3 regions of the Gordonia sp. DT101 genome follow, and region 2 is predicted to be linked to each of the others. Evidence: riboswitches for the same ligand, from Rfam matches in the RefSeq annotation. Region 2 holds a riboswitch; each other region holds the start of a gene.
The links. A riboswitch is a leader RNA that binds a small molecule or an ion and turns the genes downstream of it on or off. The one in region 2 is predicted to bind thiamine pyrophosphate.

Region 1 (9,568 bases), on a different contig from region 2:
GTCGGTGCCCAGATCGTCGAGGCGCTCAAGGCGCATCAGGAGATCGGTACCAAGGCGGCGATGGCACGGGCGGTCGAGCTACTCGAGCTCGTGGGAATCCCGGACCCCGCCTGGCGGGTCAAGGCATTCCCGCACGAACTGTCCGGTGGTATGCGCCAGCGCGTGATGATCGCGATGGCCATCGCGAACGATCCTGCGGTGATCGTCGCCGACGAACCGACCACCGCCCTCGATGTCACCATCCAGGCGCAGATCATGTCGTTGCTGCGGACTGCGCAGGCCGAGACCGGTGCGGCCATCCTGCTCATCACCCACGATCTCGCGGTGGTGGCGGGCGCCGCCGACGACGTGGTGGTGATGTACGGCGGCCGGGCCGTCGAACGCGCCGCCGCGCAACCACTGTTCGACACACCACGGATGCCCTACACGATCGGGCTGCTCGGGGCGGTGCCGCGAGTGGACCGGATCGCCGAATCGCTCACGCCGATCCCCGGTACACCGCCGGTGCTCATCGATCCGCCGTCGGCCTGCCAGTTCGCACCACGCTGTCCGATCGCGATCGACGAATGTCTCCGGCACGAACCGGAACTCATCCCCGTCGACGTCGACAGCGTTGGTGACTCTGCCGGGGTCGTTGACTCTGCGGTGGCCGAGGCCGGTGGGCATGCGGCTGCGTGTGTCCGTGCGGCCGAGATCGGCGACGACGCCACCATCGACGGACAGCCCGTCTACAGCGAACCCGCCGTCGGGACCCGCGAGCCGGTCGCGCCGGGCGGCGACGTCCGGCCGGTGATTCTCGAAGTCGCCGGCCTGCGTAAGGAGTTCCCGCTCACCAGTGGGATCATGAAGCGCCGGGTCGGGACCGTCCGGGCGGTGGACGGGGTCTCGTTCGACATCCGCCGCGGTGAGACCATGGCGATCGTCGGCGAGTCGGGCAGCGGGAAATCCACCACACTGCTCGAGGTGATGGATTTCGGGCAGCCGGCGGGCGTCGTCCGACTGTCCGGCACCGACCCTGCCGAACTGTCCCGACGACGGGCCCGGGTCCTGCGCCGCGAGATGGCGATCGTGTTCCAGGACCCGTCGGAAGCACTCGACCCGCGGTTCACCGCTTTCGACGTCGTCGGAGAACCGTTGCGCGCATTGGGCTTGTCCAAGCACGACACCGAAGAACGCGTCGGCGGACTACTGCGGCGGGTGACTCGATCCGGCGCACGCCGACCGCTATCCGTCGGCCTTCTCGGGCGGACAGCGCCAGCGCCTCGCCATCGCGCGAGCGCTGGCGACCGATCCCAAACTGATCATCCTCGACGAGCCGCTCTCGGCGCTCGACGTCTCGGTACAGGCCGACGTCGTCAATCTCATCCGTCGGTTGCAGGCCGACGGTGACGTCGCGTATCTCGTGGTGGCACATGATCTCTCGGTGGTTCGGCACATGGCCGACCGGGTTGCGGTGATGTACCTCGGCAGGTTCGTCGAGGTGGGTCCGACCGCCACGGTGTTCGACGAGCCGAGGCACCCGTACACCCAGGCCCTGCTGTCGGCCGTCCCGATACCGGACCCACGTGCCGAGCGTGCCCGCACACCGATCGTGCTGCGCGGCGAGCAGCCGAGTCCCACCGACGAGATCGTCGGGTGTGCGTTCGTGGGCCGGTGTCCGCTACATCTCACTCTCGCCGAGACCGAGCGGGCCCGGTGCCGGGATGAGGAACCTGTGCTGGCGGGCGCGGGCGCCGACCACAGTGCGGCGTGCCACTTCACGGACCGGATGCCGATGTCACAGGAGGCGTCGTGAAGCGATTCGTCGTGTTGATCCTCGTGTTCTCCCTGGCGATCATGGGATGTGCAGGCTGTGGCGTGCGATTGGACGACTCGGCGATCTCGACGACCGGTGCCGACCTCAACCCGCAACCGCGGGCGAACGTCCGGGACGGCGGGAGCCTGACCACGGCGATCACCGAGGTGAGTCCGCAGTGGAACACCTTCCAGGCCGACGGCTCCGCGTACACCCTCCTGCTCTGGCGCTGGTACAACCCGACCCTGGCCTACTTCGCGCCCGACGGCACCTACTCGTTCAACCGCGATTACCTCACCGACGTCCGCAAAGAACTGGTGGACGGCAAGACGGTGGTCACGTACACCATCAACCCGAAGGCCCATTACAACGACGGCGCGCCGATCGACTATCGCTCCTTCGTGAACACCTGGCGGTCGAGCAGCGGTGCCGACCCGAACTACATCGTGAGTTCGACCGACGGCTATGACCAGATCGAATCCGTCGCCAGGGGACTCGACGATCGACAGGCGGTGGTCCGGTTCAAGGGTGTGTGGGCCTGGCCGGACGGGCTCTTCAACTACCTGCTGAACCCGAAGGTCAGCACCGCAGATCTCTACAACCGCGCGTACCTGCAGAACCCGCACGCGGAATGGGGTGCCGGGCCGTACACCATCGGCTCCTACGATCAGAACACCGGCGTCGTCGTGTTCAAGCGCAACCCGCAATGGTGGGGCAACCCCGGCAAACTCGATCGGCGGGCGTTCCGGCAGATGGAGGACCAGGCCGCGATCAACGCGTTCCGCAATGGGGAGCTCGATGCGATCGGGGTCGGCAGCAAGGACTCACGGGCCCAGGTGATCACGATGGGGGGCGTCACGATCCGGACCGCGGCCTCGCCGCAACAGTCCCTCCTGGTGGTGAATCTGGACACGCCGATCCTGAACGATCGGCGGGTGCGCGCGGCAGTGCTTCGCGGCGTCGACCGGAACACGCTGGCACGCATCCGATTCACCGGGCTCAACTACACCGAGCCGCTGCCCGGATCGCTGCAGATGTACTCGTTCCAGCCCGGCTACGAGGACAACGTCAAGGGCGTGGTCGACTACGACCCCGACCGTGCGCGCAGGCTCCTCGACGACGCCGGCTGGCGGGTCGGAGATGACGACGATGGCATCCGGATGAAAGACGGCCGGCGGCTGTCGTTGTCGCTGCCGATCTTGTCCGATTCGCCGGCGATCCAGAACCTGGGTCGCGCCTTTCAGGCCATCCTCAAGCAGATCGGCGTGGACGTGGTGATCGCCCAGCGACCGTCCTCGGATTTCTCGAAGGTCGTCGTGAACAAGGAATTCGACCTGTTCCTGATGGGATTCTCGTCCAGTGATCCGTTCGGGATGGCCTACCTCTGCCAGACGTGGTGCGAGGGATCGCAGCTGAACAAGGCCGGCGCCGGATCACCGGAGCTCGATGCCGAGATCGCCCGGGTGGCACAGATCCCGGAGCCGATGGCCCAGATCTCCGCCGGCAACAAGGTGGAACGGCAGGCGTTCGCGCAGTACTCCGATCTACCGCTGTTCAACGGTCCGGCGATGATCGCGGTCAAGGAGAACCTCGCCAATTACGGTGCGGGACAGTTCTACATCGGTCCGGTGGAGGACGTGGGCTGGCAAAAGTAGCCCGCCCTGCCGACCCCCACCCCCGCCAACCCCCACCCGAATCCCGTCGACAGCAACCCGAATCCCGTCGACGGCAACATGAATCCCGCCGACAGCAACCCATATCCGGTCGACAGCAACCAGTTTCTCGCCGACAGCAACATCAATCCCACCGAGAGCAACACCCCAGGGCGCCGACGACGATACTCAGACCGCGTGGGCGCGCTTCGGGCCGCGCCGGGGGAGCCGGGAAACGTTGCTCTCGACGAGATTCGCGTTGCCGTCGGCAGGATCGAGGTTGCTGTCGGCGGGATATGGGTTGCTGTCGACGGGACGGGACGGGACGGGACGGGGTGCGGGTATCAGGGGGCGGTGACCCGCCACAGCGGGTTCACCGGACCGTGCCCGGCGCCGAGTGGGTAGGCGGATTCGAGCCCGCGGGTGACCCATCGCTTGGCGAACGACACGGCGTCGGGGACCGAATAGCCGTGGGCGAGCGCGCTCGCGATGGCGGCGGCCAGTGTGTCGCCCGCCCCGTGGTCGTGGGTCGTGGCGATCCTCGGGTGGACGAACTCGTGGAACTCGTCGCCGTCGAACAGAAGGTCGGGACTGTGGTCGGACGATCGCAGATGTCCGCCCTTCACCAGAGCCCAGAGCGCGCCGAGATCATGCAGGGCGTGGGCCGCCGCGCGCTGGGACGTCGCGTCGACCACGTCGATCCCGGTGATCAGGCGGACCTCGTCGAGGTTCGGGGTGACCACCGTCGCCAGGGGAATCAGACTGGTGCGCAACGTGTCCAGGGCCTCGGTGGCCAGCAGTGCGTCGCCGTGCATCGACGCACACACCGGATCGACGACGAGGGGAACTCCGCGGTCGCGTCCGATGCCGAGGTCGATGCACGCGCCGGCCACCGCCTCGATGATCGGCGCCGACGCGAGCATGCCCGTCTTGGCCGCCCCGACCCCGATGTCGGTGACCACGCTGTGTATCTGCGCGGCGACCGTCTCCGGTTCGATCTCCTGAAATCCCTGGACGCCCAACGAATTCTGCACAGTCACCGCGGTCACCGCCACGCACGCGTGCAGGCCGAGCAGCGCGAAGGTGCGCATGTCGGCCTGGATGCCGGCACCGCCACCCGAGTCCGACCCCGCGATCGTCAGGACGCGGGCCGGCGTGACACCCGGTGCGGCGGTCGGCAGTCCGAGGTCGTCGCTCATCTGGCGGGGGAACCGCCGGTCGTCGCCTCAAGCGGGAGGTAGACGTGCTTTCCCGCCTCGACGAATTCCGCCGACTTCGCGGCCATCTCCTCGGCGATCTTGCGGTCGATGTCCTCGGCCGTCACGAGCCCGTTCTCCTCGGCATAGGTGCGGACGTCCGCGGAGATCCGCATCGAGCAGAATTTCGGTCCGCACATGGAGCAGAAATGAGCCGTCTTGGCCGGCTCGGCGGGCATCGTCTCGTCGTGGTACTCGCGGGCGGTGTCCGGGTCGAGCGCGAGGTTGAACTGATCTGTCCAACGGAACTCGAAGCGCGCCTTGGACAATGCATCGTCACGTTCCTGCGCGCCGGGGTGGCCCTTGGCGAGGTCGGCGGAGTGGGCGGCGATCTTGTAGGTGATCACTCCGACCTTGACGTCGTCGCGGTTCGGCAGTCCCAGATGCTCCTTCGGCGTGACGTAACACAGCATCGCGGTACCCGCCTGGGCGATGAGTGCTGCGCCGATCGCCGAGGTGATGTGGTCGTAGGCGGGCGCGATGTCGGTCGCCAGCGGTCCGAGGGTGTAGAACGGCGCCTCCTCGCAGAGTTCCTCCTCGAGCCGGACGTTCTCCGCGATCTTGTGCATCGGGACATGGCCCGGGCCTTCGATCATCACCTGCACACCATGCGATTTCGCGATCTTCGTCAGTTCGCCGAGCGTCCGGAGCTCGGCGAACTGCGCCTCGTCGTTCGCGTCGGCGATCGATCCCGGCCGCAGACCGTCGCCCAGTGAGAACGTGATGTCGTAGCGGCGGAAGATCTCGCACAGCTCGTCGTAGTGGGTGTACAGGAACGATTCCTCGTGGTGCGCGAGACACCAGGCCGCCATGATCGATCCGCCGCGCGAGACGATGCCGGTGACGCGGCGAGCCGTCAGCGGCACATAGCGCAGCAGGACACCCGCGTGCACCGTCATGTAGTCGACGCCCTGTTCGGCTTGCTCGATCACGGTGTCGCGGTAGATCTCCCACGTCAGCTTGGTGGGGTCGCCGTTGACCTTCTCGAGGGCCTGATAGATCGGTACGGTGCCCACCGGGACCGGTGAGTTCCGCAGGATCCACTCGCGGGTGATGTGGATGTCCTTGCCGGTGGACAGGTCCATGATCGTGTCGGCGCCCCAGCGTGAGGCCCACACCATCTTCTCGACCTCCTCGGCGATCGAGCTGGTGACCGCGGAGTTGCCGATGTTGGCGTTCACCTTCACCGCGAACGCCTTGCCGATGATCATCGGCTCGGACTCCGGGTGACGATGGTTGGCCGGGATGACGGCCCGTCCGACGGCGACCTCGCTGCGGACGAGTTCCTCGTCGACGCCCTCGCGAGCGGCGATGTAGCGCATCTCGTCGGTGACGATGCCGGCACGTGCCCACGCGAGCTGGGTCGACGCGCCGTCGATCGCGTCCGGACGGTGCCAGGAATCCCTGGTGGGCGCCAGACCGCGCTCGACGTCGATCGTCGCGGTCGCGTCCGTGTATGGGCCGGACGTGTCGTAGACGTCGAGGTGTTCACCGTTGGTGAGTTCGATGCGTCGTTGGGGAATCCGCAGGTGATCGAGTTCGTGGTAGTGCTTGTGGCTGCCCTCGATCGGACCGGTGGTCACGACGGATTCAGATACGGGTGTTCCCATGATGGCTCCCTACGCCGGCATTATCCGGACAGGTTCGGGCGGTCGGCGACCGCCTGTCGCCATCTCAGCCCCCGGTGATCGTGGGAGCCCCCGCGTTGTGCAATTGTGCGGCCGATCGGCCTATCCGACACCCTACGTGCCGAACGACCTCGGCGACCAGTGCACCCGTACCGCGCGATACTTACCCACGCGAAAGCCTGTGCCGGTTTCCTGATACCTACGGGATCGTAGGGTATGGTTTGTGACCGGGATCACAGATGGTCCCAGGTCCGCTGGTGGGAAGGGGAGTCCTGTCATCGGGTCATCTCCCGATGCGCCGGAGGGCTCATGCAACGGAAACATCGATCTCGGCCACCGCAATCTGCGCAGGCGATCCTGCAGCAGATTTCGCAGGTCGTGCACAACCCGGTCCGCGAGCGGTTCGAGCTGTGGGTGGCCGGCGACCTCGTCGGCGTCCTCGGGTACAGCACCGACTGCGTGGACGGCAAGCGGACGATCACCATCCTGCACACCGTTCTCTACGACGAATACACCGGTCACGGACTCGGCACACGTCTGATGCGCGGTGCCGTCGACTACGTCCGCGGCCAAGGCGCCCGACTTCGGCCGGTGTGCTCGTTCACCAAGAGCTATCTCGACGCACATCCCGGGCTGGTGCCGCTCGCGCCGGCGTGATCCTCCGCGGGAAGGAAGTTGGACAGTTAGCGTAGGCTACCCTGAGAGCGAATGTCTGTTCTCCGAGGAGGGGTCGTCCAGATGGCGGAAATGACGAAGTCGAAATCGCGCGGCTGGCAGGGGGCCGTCCTCAAACTGTTCGGTGCCGACGACTACGAGCTCACGGTCATGAGCAACGAGAGGGTCACCGACGAGTACATCCGACTGGGGTTCACCGGCGGCGGCCTGCTCACCGACCGTCCGGTCCATCCGACCATGTGGGTCCGGATCTGGTTCGAGAACAAGCACGGCAAGCTGCATCAGCGCGCCTATACCCTGGTCGACCCGGAGCCGGCGACCGATTCGTTCTACCTCGAGTTCGCGATGCACGACGGCGCGGCGACCCGGTGGGCCGAGGCCGCGGAGCCCGGGGGGACGATCTCGTCGACCTTCATGGGGTCCAAGTTCGCCATCCCGGAGCCCGCGCCGGCCGGCTGGCTGATCGCCGGGGACACGGCCGCGCTGCCCGCGATCAACTCGCTGCTCGACGCGATCTCGGTGTCGGCGAATCCGTCGACCCCGGCCACCGTCTGGTTCGAGTACGCGCACGAGTCCGACAAGTCGCTGCCGTTGCGGCTCCGCGACCAGGACACCGTCAACTGGATCAAACGGGACCGCGGTGGAGACGCCCTCATCGAGGCCGTTCGCGATGCGGCGTTCGACGCGACAGGCCATTTCGGCTGGGTCGCCCTGGACATGAAGGCCACCCGGGCGGTGTCGGCCTCGTTCAAGAACGACTACAAACTCGGCAAGGCGAGTGTGAAGGCGCAGGCGTACTGGCGAGCGGGCGCGCCCGAATCCTGAGCGAATGAACGGTCGTCGGGCCGCTACCAACCGAATGTGCTCGGGCGCTCCACAAACCGGGCCACAAATCGGGCCATCAGTGGTGTCGCCTCACCGTTGTCGAGTTACGAGACGCGGTGGTTGTCTGACGTCGTGGGGGTCATCGGTGAGTCCTCATCTCGGTTGAGATTGTCTGCGGTGGATGTTCGGCCGGACCGGAACGGTCATCGTGGCCCGGGTGCTGCGCGTGGAAGGTGTCCCACAGGCGCGTCAATTCGCCTCCCGCGCCGACGAGTGTGTCGGGAGGGCCGTGTTCGGTGATGACGCCTTCGGAGATGATCGCGACGGAATCCGCGGTGAGTGCCTGGGAGAGTCGATGCGCGATGACCAATGTCGTGCGTCCCGCGGTCGCCGCCAGTGCCGCCCGATCGAGGTCGGCGGCTTGGTCGCTGTCGGCCTCCGCCGTCGCCTCGTCCAGGATCGCGATCTCGGGGTCGGCGAGCACCAGACGGGCCAGCGCGACCTGTTGCGCTCGAGCCTCGCCGAGGCGGAACCCGCCCTCGCCGACCACGGTGTCGATCCCCGATGGCAATGACCGCACCCACCCGTCGGCACCGACGATGGCCAACGCCTCGAAGGCTTCCGCGCGGGTGGCGGCCGGCGCTGCCAGACGGAGATCGTCGATGAGCGGTCCGGCAAACACGTGAACGTCTTGACTGATGGTGAAGACTTGCGCGGCAGCCGGTTTGAGTATCTCTCCGTGATCGCACACGAGGGTGCCGTCGATCAGGCCGCCGACCGTCGACTTGCCTGCCCCGCTGGCGCCGACCAGCGCGAGTCGATGGCCCCGGGGAATGTCGAGGTCGAGACCACGGAGAATCGCATGATCCGGTGTATAGCCGAAGTGGATGTCGCGCAGTGTCAATCCCGCCTGGCTGACCGGTGAGACCGGTGTGTCGACGTCGGAATCCGCATCGGGAGCCGACGACTTCGTCTCGACGACACCGACCAGCCGGGTGAGACCGGCGCCTGCCAGCTGCAACTCCGCGGAACTGTAGAGGATCATCCCGATCGGGTTGAACAGGCGATGGAAGAGCAGAGCGGCGGCGGTCGTCGCACCGACCGTGACGGCGTCCGCCGACACCAGCCAGAAGCCGATCGAGAGAATCGCTGCCAGACCGACGAACTCGGCTCTGTTCACCCGGCCGACCAGGCGGGTGAACAGGGTGAACACCGAGACCGCGAGGTCCCGGGTGCGCAGCGAGGCCTCCTCGATACGGTCGAGCTCACGGTCCTGCAGGCCGTAGGCAAGGACGGTGTCGCGACTGGTCGCCGACTCGACGACGGCTTGTGCGCGTTCGGCCGCGGCGGCGCGTTCCGCGGCGTAAACGGGTGCCGAACGGGGGACGTACCACCGCAGGGCCGCGACGTAGAACGGGATGGCGCTGAAACCGGCGAGGCCCAGCCGCCAATCGAGTCCGGCCATCGCGATCACGCTGACCACGGTGAGAGCTGCCGCGGTCACGACCGTCGGCACTACCGTGGTGACCGCGCGATTGATGACGGTCACGTCGTTGTTCACCCGCGAGAGCACATCGCCGCGGCCGGCCACCTCGATGGTCGCGCGCGGAAGGTGAAGGGCCGCATCCACTGCCTCGGCGCGTAGATCGGCGATCACGTCGGCCCCGAGGCGTGCCACCGCATACATGGTCGCACCGGCGGCCAGCCCACCGACGACGGCTGCGCACGCGGCGAGCA
Region 2 (9,568 bases):
ATGATCCATCTGGCGACCCTGTACCACGACGACGTGATGGACGAGGCGCAGTTGCGGCGCGGTGCACCCAGCGCCAATGCGCGGTGGACCAACAGCGTGGCGATCCTCTCCGGCGACTTTCTGTTCGCTCGTGCGTCGCGGCTGGTGTCGACACTGGGTCCGGATGCCGTGCGGATCATCGCGGAGACGTTCGCCGAACTGGTCACCGGCCAGATGCGCGAGACTGTGGGGGTCCGCGAGGGTGGCGACCCCATCGATCATTACCTACAGGTCGTGTGGGAGAAGACCGGTTCGCTCATCGCGGCGGCCGGACGCTTCGGCGCGATGGCATCGGACGCGGCGCCCGACCGCATCGAGCGGCTGTCGCGACTCGGCGACATCATCGGCACCGCCTTCCAGATCTCCGACGACATCATCGACATCAGCTCGGCGACCGGTGACTCCGGCAAGACGCCGGGCACCGATCTGCGCGAGGGCGTGCACACCCTGCCGGTGCTCTATGCGCTGCGCGCCGACGATGCCGCGGCCACGCGGCTGCGGGAACTCCTCTGCGATCCGCAGACCGGCGCGGCGCGGCCGGTGACCGACGACGCGGTGGTCACCGATGCCATCGAGGTGCTCAACGCGTCGTCGGGCATGGTTGCCGCGCACGACCGTCTCCGTGCCTACGCCGACGAGGCCGAGGCCGAACTCGCACAGTTGCCCGAGGGGCCCGCGCACACGGCATTGTCGTCGTTGGTGCGGTACACGATCGACCGGACCGGGTAGCGGCGGTCACGGGCCGACCGGCCCCGCTCCCGAGTGGTTGATCAGGTCGGTGAGGGTCCCGATCACCTTTCCGCCGACGTCGACCCCCGAGGGCGTCACCGCGAGATCGTTGGCGTTGAGGTAGCTGTTCGGGTCGGACTTCAGGGAACCGATGATGGTCTCGCAGACGATGCGACTGCCGAGTTCGCCGAGATGCTCGCCGCCCGCCTGGGCGCCCGCCTCGCGGAGGATGTAGTACCAGAGCGGGGTGCGTTGGCCCAGCGCGGTGGTGGTCAAGATCTGTGCGACCGCTGCGCTTTCGCCGTTCATCGTGTCGGCCATCTCGCTGAGCGTCATCGGTTTCACACCCATCGCTTCGCAACAGGCCTGTGCCGACGGCACCGAGAGACTGTAGCCGCGAACGAGATTCGACTTGGCCAGGTGTCCCAGGATCGGATCGTCCCGGCGGGTGCCCAGTGGCAGGTCACCCAGACCCGCGGCGATGTTGGAGTCGACCTTGCGCGCGAACTGCACGTTCGCGCTGGTGCCGGTGAAGAAGTTGAAGTCCAGCGTCACACTGGGTTTGAGTTGATACTTCACTGGATCGGCGTCGTCGAAGAAGTCCGGATTCGACTGCGTCGGGTCGTTGTTGAGCCCCTGCGACGGGCCGAGGATCTTCATCACGTCGAGCGCGGGCGTGGCTCCGTTGAGCTGATAGCGTGGTCGGATCATCGTGTGGCCGAAACGGAAAGCAGCGGTGGAGAATTCGAGGGGCATGAACGTCTGGCCGGGACCGGCCGAGTTGCCGTAGAAGCGGGGCCCGTTGGCGAGTGTGTCGATCACCACGGCGAGGTCGCAGACCTTGGCGAGATAATCCTGCACCACCACGTATTGGTAAGCCCAACGCGTCAGCTGGCGTGCCCGGACGTGCTTGCAGGCTGGCGTGCCGGCGACCTGTGCGTCGTAGATCTTGTTGTAGAACAACAGGAACGCGCAGTGCAGTGCGGAGATGTTGGGATTCTCGTCGTTTCGCGAGTCGGCGATTCGGGCGCTGCGGTTCGCCGTGTCACGCGGCACGTCCCGACGGCCTGCGGGGTTGAAGACCACCAGTCTGAGATCGGCGTCGTACAGATCATCGGACTCGGTGGTGGAGCCTGCGGCCAGTGACGGCCCATCGCCGAAAACGCTATCGAGGTCGAGCTGTGGACGACGCCCGTTGCGCAGACTCGCGGTGACCTCGTCCGGGTTGCGTGGGTTCACCGGTTCACCGCGCCCGAGCGTGGAGATGGTCGAGTCGCGGTCGGTGCGGGCGGTGAGGTCATGGTCGATGAACTGACCGAAATAGGTGAAGACGGCCGGGATGCCCGAGTCGTTCGGGTTGGCAACCACGTCGGTGGCCATCGCGTCGCCGAGCTGTTTGAGCGCAGGCAGGGTCTCGGGGGAATTGGGCAGCAGCCGCGACGACGAGTGGGCGGCGTCGGGGAACATGTAGCCGAACGGTGTGGTGAACAGTAGTTCGTCCTGTGTGGCCACCTCCCCGGTGTGACTGAATTTCGTGAACATGGTCGGGTCCTCACGGTGGTGGTCCAGTGGATGTCAGCAACGCTATGGGCGGCAGAAGCCCTGGTCGCGCGTAGTTGACTACCCGAAAGTTCACCGAGGTGTGCGGGCCGCGACGTCGCGCAGGAAACTCTGCCGCCCGGTCGTCCGTTCGGTACATGAAGGACCTGGCGACGGGCGCCGGTCGAATGCTGAGAACGAGGGACAGATGCACTTCAATGGCCTGAAGACGGCGGCCCTGATGGGGCTGATGTCGGCGATCATCGTCGGGATCGGGGCGCTTTTCCGCAGCCCGACCATCTTGCTGCTGGCGGTGCTGGCGGCGATCGGCATGAATGCCTACGTCTATTTCAACTCCGCGAAGCTGGCGCTGCGGTCGATGCACGCGCAGCCGGTCACCGAGGTCGAGGCGCCGGTCCTGTACCGGATCGTCCGCGAGCTCGCGACGACGGCCCGCCAGCCGATGCCGGCGCTCTACATCAGCCCGACGGAATCGCCGAACGCGTTCGCCACCGGCCGTAATCCCAAGAACGCCGCGGTGTGCTGCACCGCGGGCATCATGCGTCTGCTCGACGAGCGGGAACTGCGCGCGGTGCTCGGCCACGAGCTGTCGCACGTCTACAACCGCGACATCCTGATCTCGTCGGTGGCCGGTGCGATGGCGTCGGTCATCACCGGCCTGGCGAACTTCGCGTTCTTCTTCGGCGGCGGTAACCGTGACGGGAACGGCCCCGGCATCCTGGGCGTGCTGATGATCAGCCTGTTGGGACCGCTGGCAGCCTCGCTGATCAAGATGTCGGTGTCCCGCTCGCGTGAGTACCAGGCCGACGAGTCGGGCGCGGAACTCACCGGTGACCCGCTGGCGCTGGCCTCGGCATTGGCAAAGATCAGCGGCGGGATCGATCAGGCGCCGCTGCCACCGGACCCGAAGATCGAGTCGCAGTCGCACATGATGATCGCCAACCCGTTCCGCGGCGGGAACGTCGCGAAGATGTTCTCGTCCCACCCGCCGACACCCGACCGCATCGCACGCTTGCAGGAGATGGCGCGGCGGTCGGGCCGGGGGTAGTGGCGTCGCGTAGTCCTGTTCCTAGTCTTTGACCAACCCGCCGTCGACGACAAGGTTCTGGCCGGTGACCGCCCGCGACCACGGCGACGCGAAAAACAGTACGGCATCGGCGAATTCGTCGGGTGTCGTGACCGTTCGCAGGGGCGTGCCCGCGGCGATGGCGTCGAAGACCGCAGTCGGGGTGGCGGCGCTGGCATCGGTGGTGCGGAGGAGTCCACCGGACACCATGTTCACGGCGATCCCGTCGGGGCCCAGGTCCGCGGAGAGCGTTCGGGTCAGGGCGAGGAGTGCGGCCTTCGCGGCGGTGTAGTCGTGGTAGGGGACGACGGGATTCTGCACCAGGTTGGTGCCGATGTTGACGATGCGGCCGAATCCGGCCGACCGCATGTCGCCGAGGACCGCCTGCGTGGTGTTGAGCGCGGCCGCGACGGTTCCCCGGAACTGGGCGTCGAAGGCCTGCCAATCGATGGTGTCGGGCTTGGCGCGGTCGTCGCCGTTGAATGAGAAGTCGGCCAGCGCATTGTTGACCACGGTGCAGACCGGCGCGCCGAAATGTTCCCGAGCCCGTGCGACGAGGTCGAACACCGCGTCACGGTCGGTCACATCGGCGCCCAGAGCCACCGCCCGCCCGGCGCCGCCGAGTTCATCGACGAGTGCGGCCGCGGCCGACGCGCTGCGGTGAAAATTGATGACCAGCCGGGCTCCTTGTGCGGCAAAAGCTTTGGTGATCGCGGCGCCGAGGCCCCGGGCGCCGCCGGTGACCAGGACGATCTGCTCGGAGACTGCAGGAGCGAGCGCATTCATGTGGACATCCCTTCGCCAGTGCTAACTGGACAGGTTCGGCGGGTGTGGTCTCAGCCGCCCGCGCGGCACCCCGTGTCGTGTTTCATCAGATCATGCGCCCGCGCGAGCACACGACTCAGGCACACACGTCTAGGGTTGGACACAGGCAGGCGCCCAATCGGGCTCTGCACATCGGGCGGGCGGAAGCAGGAGACCGATGAGCAACAGGGGTCCAGACGGTATCCGGATGTCGGAGTACCCCCATCCGTCGCACCTGATCCTGCACCTGAGTGACACGCATCTGGTCGGCGATGCCGGCCCGCTGTACGGCGCCGTCGACAGCGAGGTGACACTGCGGCAGATCCTCGCCGAAGTCGAGGCTTCACACGTGCGCCCCAATGCGCTGCTGTTCACCGGCGACCTCGCCGATCGGGGAGAGGTCGCGGCTTACCGGAAGTTGCGGTCGATAGTCGACGAAGTCGCAGAATCCATTGGTGCGCAGGTCATCTGGTCCATCGGAAACCACGACGATCGAGCGCATTTCCGGTCGGAACTTCTCGACGAGGCACCTTCGGCGGCACCGATCGATCGTGTCTACGACATCGACGGTCTCCGTGTCGTCGCTCTCGACACCTCGGTGCCGGGGAGCCATCATGGCGAAATCGCCGAGGATCAATTGGAGTGGCTTGCGGCCGAACTCTCGGTGCCCGCGCCACACGGCACCATCCTGGCCATGCACCATCCGCCGGTCCCGTGTGTACTCGACCTCGCGGTACTGGTGGAGTTGCGCGACCAGCACCGGCTCGCCGACATTCTGAGGGGCAGCGACGTGCGCTCCATCCTCGCCGGCCACCTGCACTACTCGACCACCGCGATGTTTGCCGGTATTCCCGTCTCGGTCGCGTCGGCCACCTGCTACACACAGGATCTCACCGGTCCGGCGGGGGCCTTACGTGGCCGCAACGGAGCCCAGGGCTTCAATCTGGTGCACGTCTATCCGGAAACCGTCGTCCACTCAGTGGTCCCGGTCGGCGACTACGACACGGTCGGTGAATATGTGAGCCCGGCGGAGACCGAGCGGCGACTGATCGAGGCGGGGGTCCGCATACCCGGCCCCGAGGCAGCCGCTCAGACGGCTTCCCAGGGTGCCGGGATCGGGAAGTAGTTCTGCAAGAAGTGGGTGACCTTGATGGTGCGCACGTCCAGGTCGACGTCGGGTGTGCTGCCATCGTTGAGGCAGAAGAAGTCCATCGACCGCTTCGTCAGGAGTGAATCCATCTGTCGTAGGCCGGATTTCGCTGTGGTGTCGACGTATTTGACCTTGGCTGAGCGCTGCACCACCGCGCGGCCGCTCATGAGCGCGTAATAGTGATAGAGCGAGTTGGTGACCGAGATGTTGGTCTCCGCCCGAAAGGTGCTGGCCGCGGTGGCCGCGAACTCGGCCGGGAACTTTGCCTCCATCTCCGCCATCACGCTCTTGCGCAGCGGCGTCGCCGCATGCTCGAGATGGCGGGTGGTGACCAGGCCGAACCGATCTCTGAGGAGCCCGCGATTCACTCGCGCCGAATTCTCGAATCCGCTGCGTTGATCGTTGTTGGAGCCCAGTCCGATTCGGATCGGTGCCTCGATGAACATGCTCACTCCGCCGGGGGAGAAGAACATCTGCGGGCTCACGGAACGACCGAAGAACATGTCGTCGTTGGAATACAGGAAGTGTTCGGCGAGACCGGGAATGCGGTGCAACTGGGACTCGACAGCCTGCGAATTGTGGGTCGGAAGGACCGACGGATCTGCGAAGAACTCCTCACTGCGCACGAACGTCACCCGCGGATCATCGGCAAGCCATGCAGGTTTCGGCGAGTCGGTGGCGATGAAGATCCTCCGGATCCACGGGGCGTACATGTGCACACTGCGCAGCGCATACCGCAACTCGTCGATCTGACGGAACCGGGCCTCGGAATCGTCACCCTCGCCGACCACATGGCTCTGCATCCTCCTGGCGCGCTGAGCCTGCCATTCCTTCGACGACCCGTCCACCCAGGAGAACACCAGATCGATGTCGAAAGTGATGTCGGAAGCCTGGTGGGCGAACATCTTCTCGAAGGTCGGCCATGTGCGCCCGAACCTCTCGACCTCGCTGCGTACCGCTTCCCGTGAGGAGACCGTTCGTCGCGTCAACGAATTGGCCACGGGCAACAGCAGATCGTCACCTGCCGTCGTCCACAATTCGATCTGCACGCCGGTCGCCGCTCCGAACGTCATGCCGCTGGCGAGGTGGACGCGCGGTCGGAACAGACGGAACACGCGGGCTTTGCGGTGCGTCGACAACGCGCCGTCGGCGACCAGGGCGGGCCGACCCCGTCCCGCACCCACGGTCTTGGCATAGAACGGATGATCCGCGCACGCGGCGGTCAACGCCGACCTGAAGCGCTTGCGCAGCGCCCAGTCGATCGCCAGCACGGGACGCTCATCGTTCCCGCGAACCAGCAGGTAGCCGATCCCGGCCCGGTCGAGGACGTCACGCAGGAAGAGAAGGTCCTCGACCATCGCTTCGTGGGGTGTGGTGCTCGTGTTCACCAACGCGAGGCGGCCGTTGAATCGGACCACATCGGGTTCGCATGGATTGCGCTCGGCGGGGATCTTCGCACGTACAGCGGTGTGGAGGGACTCCTGCTGGGGTGCACGGAGGACGTCGATCGGGGCGGGGGAATTGCTGATGGTGACCTTCCGGATGCTCGCCGCAACCGCGACATCGCCAGTCTAGTCCCAGGTCAGGGACTGCCCTGCCGGCCCGTCGCCCTAGCGGCGGGCAGACGCGATGCGGTCGAGCACGGCGACCTCGTCGGCGGTCAGTCGGAGGCCGCCGGCCGCGACGTTCTGTTCCAGGTGGGCCGGGTTGCCGGTGCCGGGGATCGCGAGCACATGCGCACCGCGCTGCAGGGTCCACGCCAATCGGACCTGCGCCGGGGTGGCGCCGTGTGCTTCGGCAATGGTCGCGATCTCGGATTCTCCGGTGTCGTCAGGTCCCTCTGGGGAGGCCCAGGTGGAGGTGGCCACGGCGAAGAACGGTACGAATGCGATGTCGTGTTCACGGCATAGCTCGAGCAGGGTGTCGTCGGCGCGGTCGGTGAGGCCGTAGCGGTTCTGCACGCTGACCACCGGCGTGATGGTCATCGCTTCGGTCAGTTGGTCGGCCGTGATGTTGGAGATGCCGATGTTGCGCAGCAGGCCCGCGTCGCGCAGCTCGACCAGCGCCTCGAGGTGGTCGGCCAGCGACCCTTCCGTCTTCTCCATGGTGGTGCCCCAGCGCAGGTTGACCACATCGAGCTGCTCGAGGCCCAGCTGACGGATGTTCTCCTCGACCTGACTGCGCAACTGATCGGGACGTCCCATCGGCTCGAACTCACCGTCCCTGGACTGACTCGGGCCGACCTTGGTGGTGATCACGAGATGGTCCGGGTAGGGCTGCAAGGCCGTGCTGATCAGTTCGTTTGAGGAGCGCGTCGGAGTGAAGTAGAACGCGGCGGTGTCGATGTGGTTCACGCCGAGCTCGATGGCTCGACGGAGGACGGCGAGCGCGTCGTCGCGGCTCCGGGGTGCTTCCCAGGGCATACCGCCCAGGCGCATGGCGCCGAGGCCGATGCGGTTGACGGTGCGGTCGCCTAGCTGCCAGGTTCCGGCTGCGTCGGCGGTGGGGATGGTGGCTGTGGATGTCGAATCAGTGGTCATGGAATCCAGCATGGCTCCGCCGCCGACGTCGGGGCAGCCGATGGCAACAAGCTGCCACGCCTGCGGAGACGGGCCGGGTCGGCGCACAATATGTGGCATGCACAGGACTGATTCCGTCACCGTCGTGCGTGGCGAGGAGGAACTGCTCCAGCGGACAGCACATCTGTTCGCGTCGGCCGCCGAGGTCGTCTGTGCGGCGAACGATCTGTGGACCTTCGCATGGTCACACGGCGCGGGGGAACTCGCGGACTCGGCGGCGCAGCAACGCAGGCCCGATCAGCGGGTCCGCAAGATCTACCAGGCCGGGACCCTCCTCGATCCGGTGGCGGCACACGAGTTGGCCAAGCGCCGCGACCAGTTCGGCGCGGAGATTCGCGTCACCACCGACGAGATCAACGAGACGATCATTGTGGACCGTCGGCTGGTCATCCTCGCCGGCGATCGGACCGCAGGCGGGCGCAGTTACAGCGTCATCACCCAGGCCGACACCGTGCAGGGGGTGTCGTCGCTGTTCGAGGCCGCCTGGCGATCGGCGACGGACCTCGCCACCTATGACGCGCGGATCGCGGACATCCGCCGGCTCGCGCCGCAGGTGCTCGACCTGCTCTCCCGAGGCGTCAAGGACGAATCGGCGGCGCGCAGCCTCGGCCTCGGTGTGCGTACCTACCGACGCCGGGTCGCCGACCTGATGTCGTCGCTCGGCGCACAGTCGAGGTTCCAGGCCGGTGTGCGGGCGCGCGAGTTGGGCATCGTGTAGCGGGTGCGGTGATCTCGATACGCGGCTCCTTCGTCGCCGCTACTCGATCGGCGGAGGGGACGCGGCTCCTTCGTCGCCGCTACTCGATCGGCGGAGGGGGACGCGGCTGCTTCGTCGCCGCTACTCGATCGGCGGGCGGGGACCTCCGCTAGCGGTAGTTCACGAACTGCAACGCGATCCCGAAGTCCTCGCCTTTGAGCAGCGAGATCACGGCCTGCAGATCGTCGCGCTTCTTGCTCGACACCCGGAGCTCCTCGCCCTGGATCTGTGCTTTGACACCCTTGGGGCCCTCGTCGCGGATCTTCTTGGAGATCTTCTTGGCGTGCTCGGAATCGATGCCCTCGACGATCTTGCCGCTGATCTTGAAGGTCTTGCCCGATGCGGCGGGCTCGCCGGCGTCGAACGCCTTGAGCGAGATGTCGCGGCGGATGAGCTTTTCCTTGAAGACGTCGAGGCCGGCCTGCGCGCGCTCCTCGGCGTCCGAGGTGATCACGATGTTCTCTTCGCCGGACCACTCGATCCCGGTGTTGGTGCCGCGGAAGTCGTAGCGCTGCGACAGCTCCTTGGCGGCCTGGTTGAGGGCGTTGTCGACCTCTTGGCGGTCGACCTTGCTCACCACGTCGAACGATGAATCAGCCATGGGTGACACCCTATCGGCCCGGCCGTGCGCTCCTGTGGGGTGCGGTGGTCGAACAACTACTCGAGCCGCCACGAAGGAGGCCGGGTGCGGACCTGGGAGGCCGTGCTGAGCAGCCGGTTTGCGTCGACACCGAGAGTTCGTTGTATTCTTCACGGCGTTGTTCTTACGGCCGATGACCCGGCCCGACGGACGGCACGGCAGGTTGCCCGAGCGGCCAAAGGGAGCGGACTGTAAATCCGTCGCGCAAGCTACATAGGTTCGAATCCTATACCTGCCACGACGT
Region 3 (9,568 bases), 550 kb from region 2:
GACTGGAAGCAGGTGGGTGTCGACTTTCCCGCGTGAACCGGTGGGGGTGCTGTCGCCGCTTCCCCTGCTGGTCGGGCCGCTTGTCGTGGAACTGCCCTCGTCGGTCGTCATCTGCTTCAGCGTCTGACCGCCGATGTACTCCATCACGATGTAGCCGAAGCGATCCCCGTACTCGTTCACGTGCTCGACGAAGTTGTAGATCTTGACGATGCCGGGGTGGTTGACCGATGCCAGGAACTGCCGCTCGGCGACGGCCACCGCCTGCGCCTCGGAATCCGACGAGTTCAGCAGGCCCTTGAGGACCACCGGCCGGTCCGAGACGTTGCGGTCGATGGCGAGGTAGATCCAGCCGAGTCCACCGTGGGCGATCGCGCCGGTGATCTCGTACTGGTCGGCGACCAGGGTTCCGCGGGCCAGCCCGGGCACGAAGGAATAGCGTGAACCGCAATGCGGGCACTCTCCGGTGAGATCGCCCTTTCCCCGGCCGGCGCTGCGCCCTACCGGCTTTCCGCACCGCCAGCAGGTTCGTTTGCGTTCGGCGATGACCGGATTGGCCAGCACCGCATCCTCGGGCTCGATGTCGGTGATCTTGGGCAGTTCGACGAGACCGCTGCCGAGCCGGCGGTCGTGCACCATCGACCGATTACGGGGGATGAGCCGCCGGGACGAACCGAACGCCGCGATTCCCTCGTTGGGGATGGTCGGTCTCGACCGCCCGGAGACCCGGTCGGTCGGGGTGTTGCCCGAGTCCGGCGCCGCAGCCTGGGTTCTGACGTCGAGGTCGGCGAGGTCGGCGGCCTGGGTCCCGACGTCGAGTTCGTCGAAGTCCTCGTCGATCAACTCGTCGCGGCTGACCGCTTGCGTGCCCAGGTCGACCTCTCCCGCCTCGTCGGCGGGAGTTGCTGTGTCGGTGCGCTTCTGGTGCTCGCTCATCTCGCAGTCACTCGTCGGGTCAGTCGCGGTACACGGGTTGTGGCGGTCCGTTGCCCGGACCCAGGATGGACAGCCAGTGATCGTACATCTGTTGCCAACGGCCGCTGATGCGCAGTTCGTTCAACACACCGTTGACAAAGCGCACCATGTCGTCCTGGCCCTTGGGGATGCCGACGCCGTAGTACTCCTCGCCGAGGCTCGGGCCGACCAGCTGCACCCACGGGTCCTGTTCGGCGAGACCGGCGAGGATCGCGTCGTCGGTGGTGGCCGCGTCCACCTGGCCCTGCTGCATCATCACCAGGCAGTCCGCCCAGGTGGTGGTGGTGACCATTCTGGCACGTGGCTGAATTGCCTGGATGCGGCCGATCGAGGTGGCCCCGCGCGCGGAGCAGACCCGTTTGCCCGCCAGATCTGCCGGGCCGTTGATACCGGAGGTCCGGGTGGAGAGGATGCGCTGGGAGGCAATGTAGTACGGACTCGAGAACGCGACGTCCTGAACGCGGTCGCAGGTGATGCTCATGGTCTTCACCACGACGTCGACGCTGTGGTCGACGAGGGCCTGGGTGCGTTCTGCGGAGCTCAGCACGCGGTACTCGATCGTGTTCGGGTCGTCGAAGATCGCCTGGGCTATCGCGCGGGCGATGTCGACATCGAAGCCTTGGATGTCGCCGGTGAGGGGATCGCGGAAACTGAACAGGTTGCTCCCGATGTCGAGTCCGACGATCAGGCGTCCGCGACCGAGGATGTCGGCCATGGTGGTGTGCTGAGGCATCTGCGCGGGCACCGGCATCGGACCGGGCCGCAGGCTGGCCGTCGCGTCGCAGGTCTCGGAGGTCGGTGCCGGCTCACGGGCGGCATCGGTCTCCGCGCCCGGCGGGGTGGGCTGCACACCGAACGCGACCGGTGGCGGCGACGGAGGGGCCGGGAACCGCACGCAGCCCGTGGCGGCGACGCAGACGAACAGCAGGACGACCATCGCGCGCACCCATCCCACGCGGGACCTGCCCATCCCGTCGTCGGGTCGCCTCGCGCGTGTGCCCGGGTACCTCATCGGTACTCCCGGATACGCGGGATGAGGCCGATGATCACGGCCACCCCGGCGAACAGGGTCAGCAGCAGGATGCCGGTACCCGTGTATCCGAGTACCCGCTGCGCGGTGTTGATGTCGTCGCGGAAGGAAAGGCGGGTGGTGGTGATGGTGTCGACCAGCGCCCGATCCAGATCGCCGTAGGCCTTCGCTGTCGAATTGGGGCCATCACCCACGGTCATCGTGCGGGCACGCGCGAAATTGCCCGAGCTCATCTGCGACCGGACCTGCGCGTCGAGTTCCTTCCAGCGGGCCAGGACGTAGTTGGCGTTGTAGAGCTGTCCCGCCGACACCGCGCTCGAGTCGTCGCGATCCTTGCCCAATTGGTCGAGGGTGCGGCCGATATTCGTGGTCGCGTCCGTGAATGTCCGGTCCAGATCGTCCTGATCGCCGCGTCGCACCAGCGACAGCGTCTCCGCGGACCTGGCCTGCTGGGTCATGATGCGCGCCGACGTGAGGTCGCGGAGGGGATCGGCGCCGTCGATGCGCGCGTTGTTGGTCGCCGCGACCGACATGAGACCCGACGCCAGCAGCCAGACCGTGCCCACGATCACCGCGATGAGGGCGGCGAGCACGCCGATGTTGAAGCGGCGACGGGTACGTCTTCGGAGGTATCGGCTGGTCGCGACGAGCCCGACGATGAGCACGATGAGCGCGGCGTACACGCCCCACGGCGGGACGGTGAGGGTGCTCTGCGGATCGGCGATCGATCGGGAGCGACGTTCGTAGAGTCGTTGGGCGGCGGGCAGGATCTTGTCCTGCATCATCGTCGAGGCCTGACCCAGGTATGAGGAGCCCACCGGGTTGCCGAGCCGGTTGTTGGTGCGCGCGGTCTCGATGAGTCCGCTGTATGCCGGGATGTTGATGGCCAGGGTCCGCAGATCGGCGTTCGACTCCCGCTGTGCGGTGGCGTTCTCGGATTCGGCGAGGTCGTGGGTGGTGCCGGCCGCCGTGATCAGCGACGACGACGCCGTGGCCAGCGCGTCGGAGTAGCGCGTGCGGAGTTCCGGGGATTCCAGTCCGCCCGAGATGAACGCCGAGTTCGCCGCGGCGTCGGCGATCGACAGCGAGCTGTAGAGGACCTGCGAGGCCTCCGCGAGCGGCTCGGTCCGGTCGATCATCTCCTGCAGCGTCTGGGTGCGCTTCTCCAGGGTGTTGGATGCGTACAAGCCGGCGGTCAGACAGGCGAGGGCCAGGATCACCAGGATCAGGACGAGCTTGCCCGGGCTGGTGACCGCATAGTGACGCAGGGTGGTCAACGGCGACTGCGCGCGCTGACGCGCGGCGGCGACCAGATCCCGTCGGTCTGCGAGTACCTGCCGGATCGGTGGGGCGGAAGAAGTGGGCCGGATGGTCCGGCCCGCGCGGGTGAGCGCGGTCCGCATGTGCGAGACGTCGCCGGTCACCTCACGGTCCTTCCGAATTCTCCATGTTTCCGGCGTCGCTTTCCGGTAGTGCCGGGCATGCCGGCGTTGGGCTCACGGTCTCCACCTTGTGTGTCGCACCGGGCAGCGCACACGTTTCAGGTACCGGTTTTCCGGTATCGGCGACGATTCCCTCCCGGTCGGGATCGGTGTTCCTCACCGGTCTCAAGCCTAGTCCTCGTCGCCCTGACCGGCTCGACTTGAGCGGCCGTGTCCCCGGGTCGGTGGGATGCAGATCCGCGATGACTTTCCCTGGCCTGTGTCGCGCAACTCACATACCGTGGAGAGGGTCTGGGTCACCGGACGGGAAACCGACGGCAGGAGGCAGGGTGCGCGGAGACGGCGACGGATGGGTGATCGATCCGGACGGTTCGCGCTACTGGGGGCGTCACGGGGCAGCCGGATTGCTGTTGCGGGCACCACTGCCCGACGGTTCCACGGCGATCCTGTTGCAGCATCGCGCGGTGTGGTCACATCAGGGCGGGACGTGGGGGCTTCCCGGCGGCGCGCGCGATTCGCACGAGAGCGCGATCGACACGGCGGTCCGTGAGGCGCATGAGGAGGCCGGTGTCGGCGGTGACGACCTGCACGTGGTCGCGGCGCTCGTCACCCATCAGGCGCCGAGCGGCTGGACGTACACCACGGTCATCGCGGATATCGACGAGCCGGTGCGCACCGTGGCCAATTTCGAGTCCGCGGAACTGCGCTGGGTTCCCGAGAACGACGTGGCGGAACTGCCTCTGCACCCGGCGTTCGGCAACGCGTGGCCGGGACTGCGAGAGCGCATCAGCGCTCTCGACCCCCAGAGCTGATATCCCCAGAGATGATCGGGTCCCGCAGCCGGTTGGCCCCGGCGATCAGGGCGTTGACGTTGGCCTCGTCGCCGGTGGCGCCGTCGCCGTAGGCCCAGCACTGCCGGTCGTCGGCCTCGCAGAGCAGGAATGTCGTCACCGTGCCGCCGACCTCGCGCTGGTGGAGGCTGAGGATCTGTATCGGCGCTCCGATGTCATGGAGCATGGACGTCATCGCACCGATCGGTCCGGCCGCGCTGGCGTGCAGCGTCATGATCCGGTCGGCAAAAGCGATGGTTGCGCGGCAGGTGACCATGTCCTCTCGTCCGGTCTCGATGCTGAACGAGCCGAGCCGGATGGCGCCGGTGGGTGCGTATTCGTCGGTGAATCCTTGCCACGTCATGTCGGCTGCCTCCTCACGCATGCCTCGGGGCAGGGCGCATCCGAATCGGCGAATGAAGGGGTCGGGTGCGAAGGGGTCGGGTGCGTCACACGGACAGGGTTGCTGAGAAAGATGAAGGCTGTGCATCTCGTGTCTACGTTTCGGTCGAAGGAAAGGTGACCGACGAGCAGAGAGCGCAACGACCCCGCAGCGGGGGGTCGGTCGATCAGACCCCGCTGCGGCGGGTTACGAGAATGCTCTTCATGCACAACATGATGCCGACCACGATAGACCCGCCCGCCGGGGCGCGGCAACCGGCTTTCGGTCCACTCCGCCAGCGTCGGGTCGGGAACCGAACGAGGGTCAGGTCGTGACGGAGGGATGTCGGCGATGACCCAGACTGTCGATCGCGAGGCGGGCATGGCCGTGCTCGAACAGCTCATGGACGAACGGTGGACGTGTACCCCTTCCTGGTGCGACACCCAGCCGTGGCACACGGTGATCACCCAGGGTGACGGCACCGCACGACTGCGGGAGGCGCTTCTCGCCCACGTGGACACCGACGCCCCGGTCAACACCTTCCGGACCACCCGGGCAGACCTGGACGAGGCGGTGTCGTTCGTCAGCGAGTGAGCGCGGTCCGCAGCTCGTGCGCGGCGTCCTGCGCGTCGTCGGCGGCGGTGATCGCCCGGACGACGACGACGCGACCGGCACCGGCGGCCCGGACCTCGGACAGTCGAACGGCGTCGATGCCACCGATCGCGAACCACGGCTTGGGCGGATCGACGGACGCCGTAGCGTGTACGAGATCGAGTCCGGGTGCGGCCCGGCCCGGTTTGGTCGGAGTCGGCCAGCACGGCCCGACGCAGAAATAGTCGACCGCGTCGTCGACGGCCGCGGCCCGCATCTGTACCTCGTCGTGGGTGGACAGCCCGATGGCGACGTCGGGGCCGGTGATCTGCCGGGCGCGGCCGGCGGGCAGGTCGCCCTGACCCACGTGCAGCACGTCGGCCTCGGCGAGGACGGCCAGATCGGCACGGTCGTTGACCGCGAGCAGCGCGTCGTGCCGGCGCGTCAGGTCGCGGAGCCGGGCGAGGATCTCGAGTTCCTCGCGGGCCTCGAGCGTGCCGAACCGCGCCTCACCGGGCGATCCCTTGTCGCGCAACTGGACGATGTCGACACCACCGGCGAGCGCTGCGGAGACGAACTCGATCAGATCGCCACGTTCGCGCCGGGCGTCGGTGCACAGATACACCCGGGCCGATGACAGGCGGGCGGATCTCGGGCCTCGAGTCGGTGTCACGGAGGCAACGGTAGGCTAGGCGTCACGACACGGGAGCCCGGGGTACGACGGGCTGAGAGTGCGGGCCGAACCTCCGCTGACCGTTTGACCTGATCCGGGTAATGCCGGCGAAGGAAGGATGTCCCCCTTGAGCATCGACCGATCGGCACCGAGCATCGACCGATCTGCACCGAGCATCGACCGATCTGCACCGACACTTGCCGTCGTCGGCGGCGGTGTCATCGGACTGACGTGTGCGCTCGGCGCGGTCGACGCCGGCCACCGGGTCAGGGTCCACGACGCGGGCACCGCCGATCGCGCGGCCTGGGTGGCCGCCGGCATGCTGGGTTCCCTCGGCGAGGGTCACCCCGGCGAGGACGATCTCCTGGCGCTGTCGTCGGCGTCGGTGCGACGCTGGCCGGATCTGGTGGCCCGTTTACGCGATCCGACGGTGATGGCCGCCACCGAGTCATTGTTTGTCGCGGCGTCGTCGGCAGATGCCGAGTATCTGTCGAACCTCGCCGAGTTCGTCTGGTCCCGCGCGCCGCGGGCGCACGATGATCTCCGGCGGGTCGATCTCGCCGAGATCCGTCGACGCGAACCGGGACTGAGCTCACGTCTGCACAGCGGATACCTGGCGGTGGGGGAGGGTGCGGTGGACAACCGCAGGCTGCTGGGCCGCCTTCGCGACGCCCTCATCGATGCGGGAGCGCAGTTCGTCGACGAGCGGGTGGCCGATCTCGCCGATGTCGACGCCGACCAGATCCTGGTCGCCGCCGGCCTGGGCACACGCTCGCTGGTCCCCGACGTGGCACTCCACGCGGCAAAGGGTGAGATCCTGCGGCTGCGCGGAACGCGATGGTCGGTGGCCCAGCCCTCCCGGGTGATCCGCGCCCGGATGCATGGACGGCAGGTCTATCTGGTCCCCCGCGACGACGGGATCGTCGTCGGCGCAACCCAATACGAGCCGCCGGACGAGAGCGAGGCGAAGCCCGAGGTGGGTGGCGTGACCGATCTGCTCGCCGACGCCGTCGACTTGATGCCGGGATTGCGGACCTATGAACTCGCCGAGGCGGCCGCGGGCCTGCGGCCGTGCACCGCCGACGGACTGCCGATCATCCGGCGCGTCGACGACCGGGTCGTCGTGGCGACCGGGCACGGGCGCAACGGAATCCTGTTGGCGCCCTACACCGCCGACAAGGTTCTCGAACTGCTGACGGATCGCTGGGTCGCTGCAGGCGGACTCAGCAGCACCACGAAAGGAGCTGAGCCATCATGACGATTGTCGTCAACGGCGAGGCGACCGATCTCGCGCCCGACGCATCGGTCGGGGATCTGGTCGCGAAACTGGGGCTCCCCGAGCGCGGGATCGCAGTCGCGATCGACGGTGAGGTGGTTCCTCGTGGCCGCTGGGACCGGACCCTGCACGACGACGCGAGCGTGGAGATCGTGACGGCGGTGCAGGGTGGATAGCCGGATCGCGGCCGTGGCCGACACCCCGTTGCGGATCGCCGACCGTGAGTTGACATCGCGCTTGGTCATGGGCACCGGCGGTGCCACCAATCTCGCTGTGCTGGAACGCGCATTGGTGGCGTCGGGGACCGAGTTGACCACCGTGGCGCTGCGGCGGGTGAGTCCCGAGTCCCGGACCGGGATGGTCGAGCTGCTCCGCCGTCTGGACATCGCGATCCTGCCCAACACGGCCGGCTGCCACACCACTGCCGAGGCGGTGCTGACCGCGCAACTCGCGCGTGAGGCCGTCGAAACGCATTGGGTGAAGCTCGAAGTGGTCGCCGACGAGCGCACTCTGCTGCCCGATGCGGTCGAATTAATCGATGCGGCAAGAGCTCTCGTCGACGACGGGTTTGCCGTGCTGGCCTACACCAACGACGACCCGGTCCTCGCCGCGCGGCTGCAGGACCTCGGGGTGGCCGCCGTCATGCCGCTGGGCTCGCCGATCGGAACCGGCCTGGGGATCGCGAATCCACACAACATCGAGATGATCGTCGAGGCGGCGCAGGTCCCGGTGGTACTCGACGCAGGCATCGGCACCGCCAGCGACGCCGCACTGGCGATGGAGCTCGGTTGTGACGCGGTGCTCCTCGCGTCCGCGGTCACCCGCGCCGACGACCCGGAGCGGATGGCGACCGCGATGCGACATGCCGTGATCGCCGGACGGTACGCCGCCGGCGCGGGCCGGATGCCCAAGCGGTTCTGGGCGCAGGCGTCGTCGCCGGCGCGTGCGTAGCCCGTCGACCGGGCCCGATTTCTCGCCGAGCGTGCACAGATCTGCGTCCATCGTGCACAGAATCGTGTCGAGCGTGCGACTGACCACCATGCGGCGCACGGTCGGCGAGAAGCTGCGCACGATCGGCGAGAAACTGTGCACGGTCGGCGAGAAACTGTGCCCGATCGGCGAGAAACTGCACCCGATGGACGGGGTGTCAGGCGGATTCGACCCGCCACATCTGCGTCCGCGCGACGCACCTGTCGCGACGCCGGGCCATTGCCTGCCGGCGTGAATCCTGCATGTAGGAGCCGAAGGCCGCCTCGTCGGCGAACTCGATGATCTGGGTTTCCAGCGGATGGCCGGCATCGTCGTCGACGTTGCGTACGCGGGTGAGCACGCGACCCCGGTGCTCATCGACCAAACGCAGGACATCGTCCTCGTAGGCATGCAATTCCGACTCCTGGCCGGTGACCGGCCAGAGCAGCACCGTGAACATGGTCGGCATGGACACACCCTATGACGGCCCGCGGTGTGGAGTACGCCCGGTGCGTGCCGAGATGTCTATGGTCGAGGTGTGCTGACAGTCGAGAAGCTGACCAAGGACTTCGGGCGGACGCGTGCCGTCGACGATCTGTCCTTCCACGTCCGGCCCGGGGTGGTGACCGGGTTCCTGGGCCCGAACGGGGCAGGAAAATCCACGACGATGCGCATGATGCTCGGATTGGATCGACCGACGTCGGGGACCGCGACCATCAATGGTCGCCCGTATCGCGAGCTCGACCATCCGCTGCGGCAGGTCGGCGCGCTGCTCGACGCCGGGTGGGTGCATCCCAATCGCAGCGCCAGGTCGCATCTGCGGTGGATGGCGGCCTCCAGCAGCATCCCAGCGCGCCGGGTCGACGAGGTGATCGAGATGGTCGGTCTCACGTCGGTGGCCACCAAACGCTCTGGCGGATTCTCGCTCGGCATGAAGCAACGGCTCGGTCTCGCCGGTGCCCTGCTCGGCGACCCGCACACGCTGCTGTTCGACGAGCCGGTCAACGGATTGGATCCGGAGGGCATCGTCTGGATTCGCAACTTCATGCGGCATCTGGCCGGGCAGGGCCGCACCGTCCTGGTGTCGAGCCACCTGCTCACCGAGATGTCGCTGACCGCCGACCATCTCGTGGTGATCGGCCAGGGACGGCTGATCGCCGACTGCTCGGTCGGTGAATTCACCAGCCGGGCCTCGAGCAGCGTGCGGGTCCGCAGCCCTCGACTACCAGACCTGCACCGGGTGCTCGCCGAGGCAGGTCTGAACGTCGTGCCCCTCACCGCATCCGACGGCCGCCCGGCGCTGTCCGTCGCCGAAGTCACCACCGATCAGGTGGGAGATCTCGCGGGGCAGGCCGGGATCGCGTTGCACGAACTGACCGGTACGAGTGCATCCCTGGAAGAGG

Region 1: linked by a shared signal. The riboswitch ahead of thiC (phosphomethylpyrimidine synthase ThiC) and the one ahead of ACLQ3I_RS09640 (3-oxoacyl-ACP reductase) in region 2 are both predicted to bind thiamine pyrophosphate.
Region 3: linked by a shared signal. The riboswitch ahead of thiO (glycine oxidase ThiO) and the one ahead of ACLQ3I_RS09640 (3-oxoacyl-ACP reductase) in region 2 are both predicted to bind thiamine pyrophosphate.

The regions. Positions count from the first base shown of each region.
Region 1 covers NZ_JBNCLX010000004.1:112,936-122,503, forward strand. Annotated here, with positions in the region: partial or broken gene ACLQ3I_RS15410 (dipeptide ABC transporter ATP-binding protein) at 1-1,795, shown strand, start outside; gene ACLQ3I_RS15415 (ABC transporter family substrate-binding protein) at 1,792-3,450, shown strand; gene thiD (bifunctional hydroxymethylpyrimidine kinase/phosphomethylpyrimidine kinase) at 3,792-4,646, opposite strand; gene thiC (phosphomethylpyrimidine synthase ThiC) at 4,643-6,313, opposite strand; TPP riboswitch at 6,303-6,417, opposite strand; gene ACLQ3I_RS15430 (GNAT family N-acetyltransferase) at 6,641-6,988, shown strand; gene ACLQ3I_RS15435 (siderophore-interacting protein) at 7,070-7,831, shown strand; gene ACLQ3I_RS15440 (ABC transporter ATP-binding protein) at 7,971-9,568, opposite strand, start outside.
Region 2 covers NZ_JBNCLX010000002.1:659,367-668,934, forward strand. Annotated here, with positions in the region: gene ACLQ3I_RS09625 (polyprenyl synthetase family protein) at 1-768, shown strand, start outside; gene ACLQ3I_RS09630 (peroxidase family protein) at 775-2,310, opposite strand; gene htpX (zinc metalloprotease HtpX) at 2,516-3,376, shown strand; gene ACLQ3I_RS09640 (3-oxoacyl-ACP reductase) at 3,398-4,180, opposite strand; TPP riboswitch at 4,171-4,263, opposite strand; gene ACLQ3I_RS09645 (phosphodiesterase) at 4,377-5,324, shown strand; gene ACLQ3I_RS09650 (stealth family protein) at 5,288-6,706, opposite strand; gene ACLQ3I_RS09655 (oxidoreductase) at 6,959-7,888, opposite strand; gene ACLQ3I_RS09660 (hypothetical protein) at 7,986-8,645, shown strand; gene ACLQ3I_RS09665 (YajQ family cyclic di-GMP-binding protein) at 8,794-9,285, opposite strand; tRNA gene ACLQ3I_RS09670 (tRNA-Tyr) at 9,482-9,562, shown strand.
Region 3 covers NZ_JBNCLX010000002.1:104,439-114,006, forward strand. Annotated here, with positions in the region: gene ACLQ3I_RS06995 (tetratricopeptide repeat protein) at 1-933, opposite strand, end outside; gene ACLQ3I_RS07000 (glutamate ABC transporter substrate-binding protein) at 953-1,909, opposite strand; gene ACLQ3I_RS07005 (hypothetical protein) at 1,981-3,426, opposite strand; gene ACLQ3I_RS07010 (NUDIX hydrolase) at 3,774-4,256, shown strand; gene ACLQ3I_RS07015 (hypothetical protein) at 4,231-4,638, opposite strand; gene ACLQ3I_RS07020 (hypothetical protein) at 5,008-5,250, shown strand; gene thiE (thiamine phosphate synthase) at 5,240-5,920, opposite strand; TPP riboswitch at 5,940-6,054, shown strand; gene thiO (glycine oxidase ThiO) at 6,039-7,178, shown strand; gene thiS (sulfur carrier protein ThiS) at 7,175-7,372, shown strand; gene ACLQ3I_RS07040 (thiazole synthase) at 7,365-8,147, shown strand; gene ACLQ3I_RS07045 (DUF1330 domain-containing protein) at 8,344-8,634, opposite strand; gene ACLQ3I_RS07050 (ABC transporter ATP-binding protein) at 8,704-9,568, shown strand, end outside.